4 regions of the Arthrobacter sp. NPDC093139 genome follow, and region 3 is predicted to be linked to each of the others. Evidence: riboswitches for the same ligand, from Rfam matches in the RefSeq annotation. Region 3 holds a riboswitch; each other region holds the start of a gene.
What was found. A riboswitch is a leader RNA that binds a small molecule or an ion and turns the genes downstream of it on or off. The one in region 3 is predicted to bind cyclic di-AMP.

Region 1 (2,192 bases), on a different contig from region 3:
GACAAATCGACCCTGTCCGGCGTTGGAAACTCTCACCCGTGGATCTTGCCTCACTGGACCGCTGGGACGAATACACCGATGCCAAGGAACAAACGTTCCTTCATACGGACACAGACCACGCCCCGTGGATCACCATCAAATCCAACGACAAGAAGCGCGGCAGGATCAACGCCCTGCGCTATTTCCTCAACCAGTTCGACTACGAGGGAAAGGACACCTCAGTCGTGTACGAGGCGGATCCGCTGATCGTACGCCGGGGCCGCGAGGCCGTGGGAGACTGACTCCGGCCTGAACTAACCGCAGAACCAGCGGCATGGAGGTCAGGCGTCCGCCCCGGTTGCATCTTCCAGTGTCGCCGGGGCGAAGATGGCCGCCGCCACGTCTTCCCGAAGGAAATAGTTCCGGTGTTCCAGGGGCGCCAGACTGCCGCGCACGACGTAGTAGCCTCGGCCCTCCCCAGGCCCACCCGCGGCCCGGTCGAGGGCATCGACCATGTCCCTGTCCAGGCGCTGGTCCGGGCCGCGGTCCTGCAGCACAGCAAGATCTTCCGGCAGCAACGCACTGATGAGTCCCTGAATATCCGTCATGGCAGCTTCCTCGCCGGCACCGCTGGAACAATAGCTGATTCCCCCGCGGGCGTGTCCGGGGGTGCCCTGGCCGGCTGCGTCCACAGCGATTCTAGGACCCGGAGGACTTCGCGGCCAGACTTGGCATGGCACTCCCGCCGTGGTAATCAGGGCGGTTTTCGAGACGCCGGAGCCCTAACTGCCGTTACCGAAATGTGACTTTAGGCGCAAGCCTGGGTTAGCCTGTAGCGGTGCCCCGGTTCATGCAGGGCATTCCCGGGCAGAATGCCGAGCCCTGCCGCTGACCGGGATCCGTTCGCAATTACATCTGGCAGGGACGGGGGAACCACCTCTTTACCGGCCTTGGTGTGTCCAAGGCCTTGGGGTTAAGTCCAGGCGCTCCGTTTCACGAGGAGGCAGGACCGGGTGACCTCCCACCCGAACCCGACAGCTCACCCCGCAGGCATGGGAGAGGCAATCCACCATGTCACGTAAGTCCATGTCCGCGCGCCACCGCGCCACCCCCACGACGTCCATCGCCCTTCAGGGCCTGTCCTATTCCCTCAAGGCCAACGCTGCCTCCATAGCTAAGCCCGCGGCAGCAGCCGCTGCTGCCTCCGGACTGCTCTTCGGAGTCGGGGCACCGGCACAGGCAGGCACCTACGCTCCTGAGGCCACGGGCAGCACCAGCGCCCAGGTGCAGGCCGCACCCCAGGTCCAGGCCGCCCAAAGCCTGGCACCCGCAGCAGGATCAGGCGTAGCAGGCGCTTCACACACTGTTGTACCTGGCGACACGCTGGGTGCGATCGCAGCACGCCACGGCGTGAGCCTCGAAGCAGTACTCGCCGAGAACAACCTGTCGCTGGCCTCGGTAATTTATCCCGGCGACCAGATCCTGATCCCGGGTCCCGGACAGCCTGCAGCAGCACCGCAGGCACCCGCCGCCCCTGCGCCTGCGGCACCCCAGCCGGCCGGCATGGGGATCTACCACGCATCGTCGTCGGTCACGCCGGCACCGGCTGCTCCGGCCAGTGGCGTCGGCGCCGCCCTCGTGGCTTCAGCCCGGGCACAACTGGGCGCCACACAGGACTGCACCATCTTGGTGGAACAGGCCCTGCGCTCCGTCGGCAAGTCGGTCGGAGACCTCGCTCCCCTGCAGTTCCACCAGTACGGCACGCCGGTGTCCACGCCGCAGGCCGGCGACCTGATGATCCGCGCCGGACACGTTGCGATCTACATCGGCGGCGGGCAGGCCATCAGCAGCGGCATGAATGGCGTCAACGAAACCATCGTCCACCCTGCCTCCTGGCTTGGGGGCTCTACTTTCGTGCGGGTAAACGCCTAAAACGTCAGAGCAAGCATAGACAGTGGCAGGTGCAGCAGCGCCTGCCACTGTCGCATCTGCCGGGGCTGCGCACCGGCCTGACGACGACGGGTCCTCCGGCACAAGTGCCGGAGGACCCGTCAAGCCTGTCTACCTCAAGTCATGGCAGTGTCGGCCTGGTTAACCTGCCGGTTTCAGGGCGGTACGCCAGGCTCCCACGGCCTTGGCGGTGCTGAAGGTCCAGGTGGCGGTGCCGGCGGCGCCGGCGGTGGCCTGGGTCCTGTCAGCCTGCTCCGCGACCT
Region 2 (2,192 bases), on a different contig from region 3:
GACTTCAAAATGAAGATGGCAGCCGGTGGAGCTGCCGGTCGTTCCGACAGCGGCTATCCGTCCACCCTGCGCCAGGGTCTGGCCCTTGGAAACGCCGATGCTGGCCAGATGGTTGTATGTGGTCTTCAGTCCCTTGCCGTGGTCAACAACAATCCGGTTTCCGCCGCCGTATGGGCTCCAGCCTGCCTCGGTGACCTTTCCCCTGGCCGCAGCCAGAACGGGCGTGCCGCACGCCCCGGCGAAGTCAAGCCCCGTATGTAATTCGCCGATTGCCCCGGTCAGGGGATTGACGCGGTGCCCATATGGGGAAGTTACGATCGTAGAGGCGAGCGGTGCCCGCAGGCCCGCCGAAGGCGCGGAAGCCCGGGCGGGTTTCGGTGCCAGCTTCCGTACCGGTTTGGGTGCGGCCTTCAGCGCCGGTTTCCGCACCGGCTTCGATGCCGCTTTCCGCGCCGCTTTCGGTGCCGCTTTCCGCGCCGCTTTCGCTGCCGGGGAGGACTTGACCTGGGGCTGGTCAAAAACCAGTGACGATCCTGCATCCGCGAGCAGGGAGGGTTGTGCGGCCGGAGCGGCCACTGCACTGGCAGGAACCTCCCCCATGGCCAAGATCCCTGTTGGGGCGGCGTGAGCCGTGGAGAGCACGGTCATGCCGATCATTCCCGTCACCGCCGCCGCAAAAGCCAGCTTTTGGCCGCGGCCTCGCGGCCTGGGCACCGGGGATGAGGCTGCCCGGTGGCGACCCTTACCGGATGTGCGCGAGAAAATGGCACGGCGCAGGCCGTGATTGTCGTGGGAAGGCACAGCGTAGGTCCTCTCAACGCCGGCGAAATTAGCTGTCGGATTCGGACGAGTGGACTGTCCGGCCTCCCCTGCCGCGCGCCTCACAGGCTGCAGTGACAGGGCCAGGCTTCACCCCAAGACGCCCAAAGGCGTCATTTCATGGGTCTTCCGCCCCCGCCTGGAGTGAAGGGTTCATGTACCGCCGGCGGGGTTTGGCGAAGCGGGTACACGCATACCCGGTGAAGGTATGTGGTATCAACCATGAAACCAAGAAAAACACGGTGTTACAAATTCGTTACGTAAAGGATGGCGTGTTGCAGTTGCAGAACGGGGAGAAAGCGACTAGACGGGTGCCCTAAATCCGACCTGCTGGCTGCCGGCGGGCGGGGTTGGAGTGGCGGCGGGCCAACAGGAGGCAAGGCGTGTCGGTAGGCTCGGTCCATGGTTGACCACGAGAACCTGATAAAGGTCAGAACCGCTTACGATTCGGTTGCCGAGGCTTACTCGAGGGTGATCCCCGATACAGCCTTTGAGTCGCTTCTCGACATGGCCATGGTCGACGAGTTCGCGGGCCACATTCGCACCTCCGCGGACCGGCTAGTGATCGACGCCGGATGCGGCGCCGGCCGGATGAGCAAATACCTGACCCGCACGGGACTGAACGTCACAGGTGTGGACCTGTCGCCCCAGATGATCCGGGTCGCGCAGCAGCTCCACCCCGGTCTCTGCTTTGAAGTGGGAGAGTTGACCGACCTGCCGGCATCCGATTCTGCTGCCGACGGCATACTTGCCTGGTACTCGATCATCCACTCCCCCCGGGCAGAGTTGCCGGCAATTGCGCGGGAGTTCTGGAGAGTCCTCCGCCCATCCGGCTCGGCGCTCATCGCTTTCCAGGCCGGCAGCGGCCACCGCACTATTAACCATGCCTACGGACATGATGTCGAGCTCAGAGCAGAACTGCACTCCCCCGGGGAAGTAGCCACCCGGTTCGCTGAGCAAGGCTTCGTGGCACGTGCACAACTGGTACGCTCACCGAGAGCCATGGAAAGCCACCAGCAGGCCGCCATTCTGCTTGGCAAACCACAGCATTAGATCCTGGGCGCGCGTAGTAGTGCCGCGTGCCAAGGAAACTTCTTCGAATGTCGTGAGGGTGAAGCCCCGGCCTACCCGGGCTGATGGGTGGCGGCCGCCACGGAAGTCTCGGCAGCGTCCACCGCTCCCCCGTAGCGGCGGTCCCGCTGGGCGTAGATGCCCACGGCGTCCCACAGGGTGCGGCGGTCGACGTCCGGCCAGAGCGTGTCCAGGAAGACGAACTCGGCATAGGCCGACTGCCAGAGCATGAAATTAGACAGCCGCTGCTCGCCGGAACTCCGCAGGAACAGGTCGACGTCGGGCAGGTCCGGTTCATCGAG
Region 3 (2,192 bases):
ACGATGTAATGCGAACGGACCTTGAGCGGTGGCAGAGTTAGGCAATCCACTCAAGGGCGTCAACTTCGGAAAAGTTGACGCGGTTTAGACGGTACAACAGTTCGGAGGGAATGTCACATTCAGGTCACGGTGTGTCACGAGAATCTGAGAGCTCTCCATCGGCTTTGCTTACAGCCAGCCTTCGGGATCCACGACTTCTCCGTTGACCATCACCTCAAAGTGGAGGTGGCAGCCGGTGGATGCGCCGGTGGTCCCGCTAAGTGCCACCGTGTCGCCCCGGCTGACCTTCTGGCCAACCTGAACGCTCGATGACGACAAATGGTTATACGTGGTTTCGAGGCCGTTGCCATGGTCGATGACAACCCTGTTGCCGCCGCCAAACTCGTGCCAGCCGGCAAACGTGACCGTGCCACTGGCCGCTGCATACACTTCTGTTCCGCACTGGGCTGCGAAGTCCTGGCCACGGTGGAACTCTCCGGCGCCGCCAGTGATGGGGCTCACGCGGTATCCAAAGGGCGAGGACTTCACCATGGTCGCCAAGGGCATGCCAAGGCTGCCGACGGAGGCTGCGCGGCTGATACTGCCGGCGGACTGGGCGCTCAGGAGCTGCTTGAGCTTGCCATCCGGGTCACCGGCTGTCGCAACGGAGGTGCGGCTGAAGTCAATCTTGGCTGCCGCCTCGGCGGAGACCTCTGGCTGCCCCGTGGCGGCACCTGCGGCGGCCGGGGCGCCGTGGTCGGCCGAGGCCAGGACCGGGCTCGTGGCGGGCACTGTGACGGTCAGCAGGAGGCCCGAGGCGGCAAGGGCCACGCCGACCTTCTGCCCGACTCCGCTGGCAGCGGCGAAGTCAGCGACCTGACGGAAAGGACTGCGTTGCTTCCGCGCTTGACGCTGCGCATCGCGGGGTCGCTCAGCGGCGACCGCTACGGGCGTGCGGGGCTCGGCAGCGGAGCCGGTAGCGCGGCGGCGGCCCCGGGCATTCTGCATGGTCAAGAACGGTTCCTCTCTGGGTAGCCTGCGAAGTTAGCTGTCGGATTCGGGTCAGAGAGTTGATCGACCCGGTCCGCAATGACAAGCCTTTTTGGGCACAGAGGTATCCGGAGATTCCGTCTGTGGAAGGTGGCTTGCTGCTGCGGACTTCACCCCAAGGCCGTTTTGAACGGCCAGTTGTGGTTCCTCCGCCTCTGCCAGAAGGTGTTTCGAGCGACTGATCCGCTGGCAGAGTTCGGCTCCGGATCAGGTAACGCTTTGGTATCGGCGCTGCGACTTAACTATAGGCGATTAAAGCTTGCGGTAATAATTCCGTTATCTTGCTTGTGCAAAAGTGGTGGGTCATCCTGCCAGCTGATGTCGGACAACCTGCACCGGCGTGACTCAGGCCACCCGGACAAACACGTGCGCAGCAACTTCGGGCGGCAACTCGAGGGCGCCGTCGATGCCAGGGACACGCACGGAAATGTACTCCCCGACCCGTTCCAGCGACACCGTCGCGCCCGGGCGGATCCCGCCCTCGTCCAGCTGCTGCAGGAGTTCGGGCTCGACCTGAATCGGTTCGGCGAGCCTGCTGACGGTCACCCTCGAGTCCGGGCCATAACTGCCCATGGCGTCCAGCAGGTTCAGGTCGACGTCGGCAAAGGTGCGTGTCGGCTCGCCGCCCAGCGCAGCCAGTCCGGGAATGGGGTTGCCATAGGGCGATTCCGTGGGGTGATCCAGCATCTCGTAGATCCTGCGTTCCACGCGTTCGCTCATCACGTGTTCCCACCGACACGCTTCGTCATGAACATACGCCCAGTCCAGGCCAATGACGTCGGCAAGCAGCCGCTCGGCCAGCCGGTGCTTGCGCATCACCTCGGTGGCGCGCTTGCGCCCTACTTCGGTCAACTCCAGGTGCCGGTCGCCGGTAACCACCACCAGCCCGTCCCGCTCCATCCGTCCGACGGTCTGGGAGACGGTAGGACCCGAATGGCGGAGGCGCTCGGCGATGCGGGCACGCAGTGCCACGATGTTCTCTTCTTCCAGCTCCAAAATGGTCCGAAGATACATCTCCGTGGTGTCGATCAGATCCGTCATTCAGCTCAGCTCCTCGAGCACAGTACTTGCGTTCTCCCACGGTACCGCGGGCCCCTCGTCTGGCGGCTCGGCATCCAGCCGCCGCGGCCCCAATCCGGCGGCGGTGCAACGCCGACTGTCCG
Region 4 (2,192 bases), on a different contig from region 3:
CTGCGGATGCCGTGGTCTTCGAGGACGCGCCGGCCGGCATAGCTGCAGGCCTGGCGGCCGGAATCCGGACGGTGGCGGTGGGCCCGAACACCGGCGTCGTGCCCGACGGTGTGCCGCACATCCCGGACTACTCCGCTGTCACAGCCTCGGTGGGAGCCGACGAGGATGGACGCCGGGTCATTTCCTTCCTGCTCTGACGCATTTCTGCACCACTTTCCCGCCCGCAGCATGCTGCACCGACGCCGAGGGGCCCCGGATCACGTGGATCCCGGGCCCCTCGGACGCTCAAACCGGTGCAGAAATGCCTGGCACGTTCTCAGACTGGTGCCGGTTTAGTACCAGTTGTTGGCGTAGTGGAAGTTCAGCGCAGCGCACGGGGAGCCGTAGCGCTCCTTGATGTAGCCCAGGCCCCAGTTGATCTGGGTGCGGTAGTTGGTGCGGTAGTCGGCCCCGGAGCTAGCCATCTTCTCGGCGGGCAGGGACTGCACAATACCGTAGGCCCCGCTGCTGGGGTTCGTCGCAGTGGTGCGCCATTCGGACTCTTTGGTCCAAAGCTTCTTCAGGCACTGCATCTGGTCCGCTGCCCAGCCGTGCGAGGACAGCTTGCTGGCGGCATAGGCCTGCGCGCCGGCGGGGTCGTTCACTGCCGCAGGAGCCGCCGGCTTGGGCGCCGGGGCGACCTTGGCCGGGGCGGCCTTTACGGCCGGTGCGACGGCCTTGGGTTTGGCGGCAGCAGCCTTGGCGGGCGCCGGTTTGGCGGCGGCCTTGGGTGCGGCCTTCACAGCAGGTGCAGCCTTGGGCGCCGCCGGCTTGGCAACGGACTGGGGTGCCACTGGGGCAGCTGTGGGGCTGGGCAGGGCGGAGATCAGCGTCTTGTCGAAGTTGAGCGTCGGCGGGGCTTCAGTTGTTGCCGCTGCTGCCTCAGGCGCTGCCGCGGGGGTGGCCTGCTCGGCCGCTTGGCCGGCCGCACCGACGCCGATCAGGACGGCGCAGGCTGTGGTCACAACGGCTGCGCGGCGGCCGAACGACGGGATGTTGGCGGTGAGACGGCCCCAGGCTGATACGGGGCGGGCGGGCTCGGCGCGGTGGCGTGAAATCTGCTGCCGGGACTGTTTTGGATCGCGATCAGGGCGCGTTGGTACCTTGAATTCAGACATGGTGGATTGCCTCTCAACACCTGCGGAGTTAGCTGTCGGGTTCGGATGAGGTCATCCGGCCGCACGGAAACACACGTGTCGGCTTCACCCCAAGGGCTGATGCGGATTGCCCGGGACTCTGGTTCCCCCGCCTCTGCCTGGTCAAGCGGAATCCGGGAAGCGGCAGAGCTGGGCGTCCATCCGGATATGCGGCCCAGATGATGGCCGCACCTTATCGACCGTACAGGAGGCTCACGCTTAAGTCACATTTAGGTAACGGCCATCACGACATCGGCGCGTCACCTTGCGCGAAGTGCTGCGCGGGCAGGCTGACGGTGAACTCGGTCCGGCCTCCGGCTGTGAATCCCAGCCCAAGGGCGTCGTTGGTCCGCGTAGGCCGAGCGGCGCGGTACCCCCGGCCCGCTTGACCCGACCGGGGAAAGAATGCCCTACCCAAAATTTTCCGTTCGGCCCGCGTCATAGCTGGACAATTGGCGATTCGTTGCCGCCTAATTCCGGCAGAATTGAGCTGGTCGAATAATCGTCGGCAAACAGGGAGTTTCGTGCAGATAATTCGGAAAAATGGTCTTTCTGAACGTTCGTTCTGGAAAAACGTCGACAAAGTCTGAAGTCTTCAAAGTTGTGATTTGGCCCACAATCGTGCGTTTCGTCTCACGATGCGGACCGAGCGACCCATTGTTACTTGCAAGTTCTCATTGTTACGTTGCACACTTCCAATGTGAACAAGAACTCAACAGCACCTGCAGCCGCAGATTATTGGCCCAGCACACCCGCTGCTGTCGACATGCGCTGTTGTCGAATGCACGCCTAACTTTCCACCCCACAAAGTTTTTAGGCATTCGCCCCCAGAGCCCAGCGTCGGGCGCCCTCCCCAGAACTCATTGCGGGAACCAAGCATTCGAGCCGCGATGACGGCCATTCACATTGAGGTAAGCATTCATGTCAGTTGCATCTGGATACGTCCACATCTCCGTCCGTAACGCCAACAAGCCTGGCCAGGCGTCAGGCCACCGCCAAGGTTTTGGCGCCCGCCCG

Region 1: it holds a riboswitch for cyclic di-AMP, as region 3 does, so the genes downstream of both, ACIP90_RS01875 (LysM peptidoglycan-binding domain-containing protein) here and ACIP90_RS18980 (M23 family metallopeptidase) in region 3, are expected to answer to the same signal.
Region 2: it holds a riboswitch for cyclic di-AMP, as region 3 does, so the genes downstream of both, ACIP90_RS01740 (M23 family metallopeptidase) here and ACIP90_RS18980 (M23 family metallopeptidase) in region 3, are expected to answer to the same signal.
Region 4: it holds a riboswitch for cyclic di-AMP, as region 3 does, so the genes downstream of both, ACIP90_RS13825 (hypothetical protein) here and ACIP90_RS18980 (M23 family metallopeptidase) in region 3, are expected to answer to the same signal.

The regions. Positions count from the first base shown of each region.
Region 1 is NZ_JBIVOO010000001.1:371,967-374,158, reverse strand. It holds gene ppk2 (polyphosphate kinase 2) at 1-281, shown strand, start outside; gene ACIP90_RS01880 (hypothetical protein) at 321-587, opposite strand; cyclic di-AMP (ydaO/yuaA leader) riboswitch at 844-1,045, shown strand; gene ACIP90_RS01875 (LysM peptidoglycan-binding domain-containing protein) at 1,051-1,911, shown strand; partial or broken gene ACIP90_RS01870 (PKD domain-containing protein) at 2,071-2,192, opposite strand, start outside.
Region 2 is NZ_JBIVOO010000001.1:343,771-345,962, reverse strand. It holds gene ACIP90_RS01740 (M23 family metallopeptidase) at 1-801, opposite strand, end outside; cyclic di-AMP (ydaO/yuaA leader) riboswitch at 807-981, opposite strand; gene ACIP90_RS01735 (class I SAM-dependent methyltransferase) at 1,222-1,872, shown strand; gene ACIP90_RS01730 (isoprenyl transferase) at 1,944-2,192, opposite strand, start outside.
Region 3 is NZ_JBIVOO010000016.1:59,499-61,690, reverse strand. It holds cyclic di-AMP (ydaO/yuaA leader) riboswitch at 1-54, opposite strand, end outside; gene ACIP90_RS18980 (M23 family metallopeptidase) at 169-993, opposite strand; cyclic di-AMP (ydaO/yuaA leader) riboswitch at 998-1,241, opposite strand; gene ACIP90_RS18975 (metal-dependent transcriptional regulator) at 1,375-2,070, opposite strand.
Region 4 is NZ_JBIVOO010000008.1:120,041-122,232, forward strand. It holds gene ACIP90_RS13820 (HAD-IA family hydrolase) at 1-197, shown strand, start outside; gene ACIP90_RS13825 (hypothetical protein) at 333-1,157, opposite strand; cyclic di-AMP (ydaO/yuaA leader) riboswitch at 1,163-1,325, opposite strand; gene ACIP90_RS13830 (winged helix-turn-helix domain-containing protein) at 2,097-2,192, shown strand, end outside.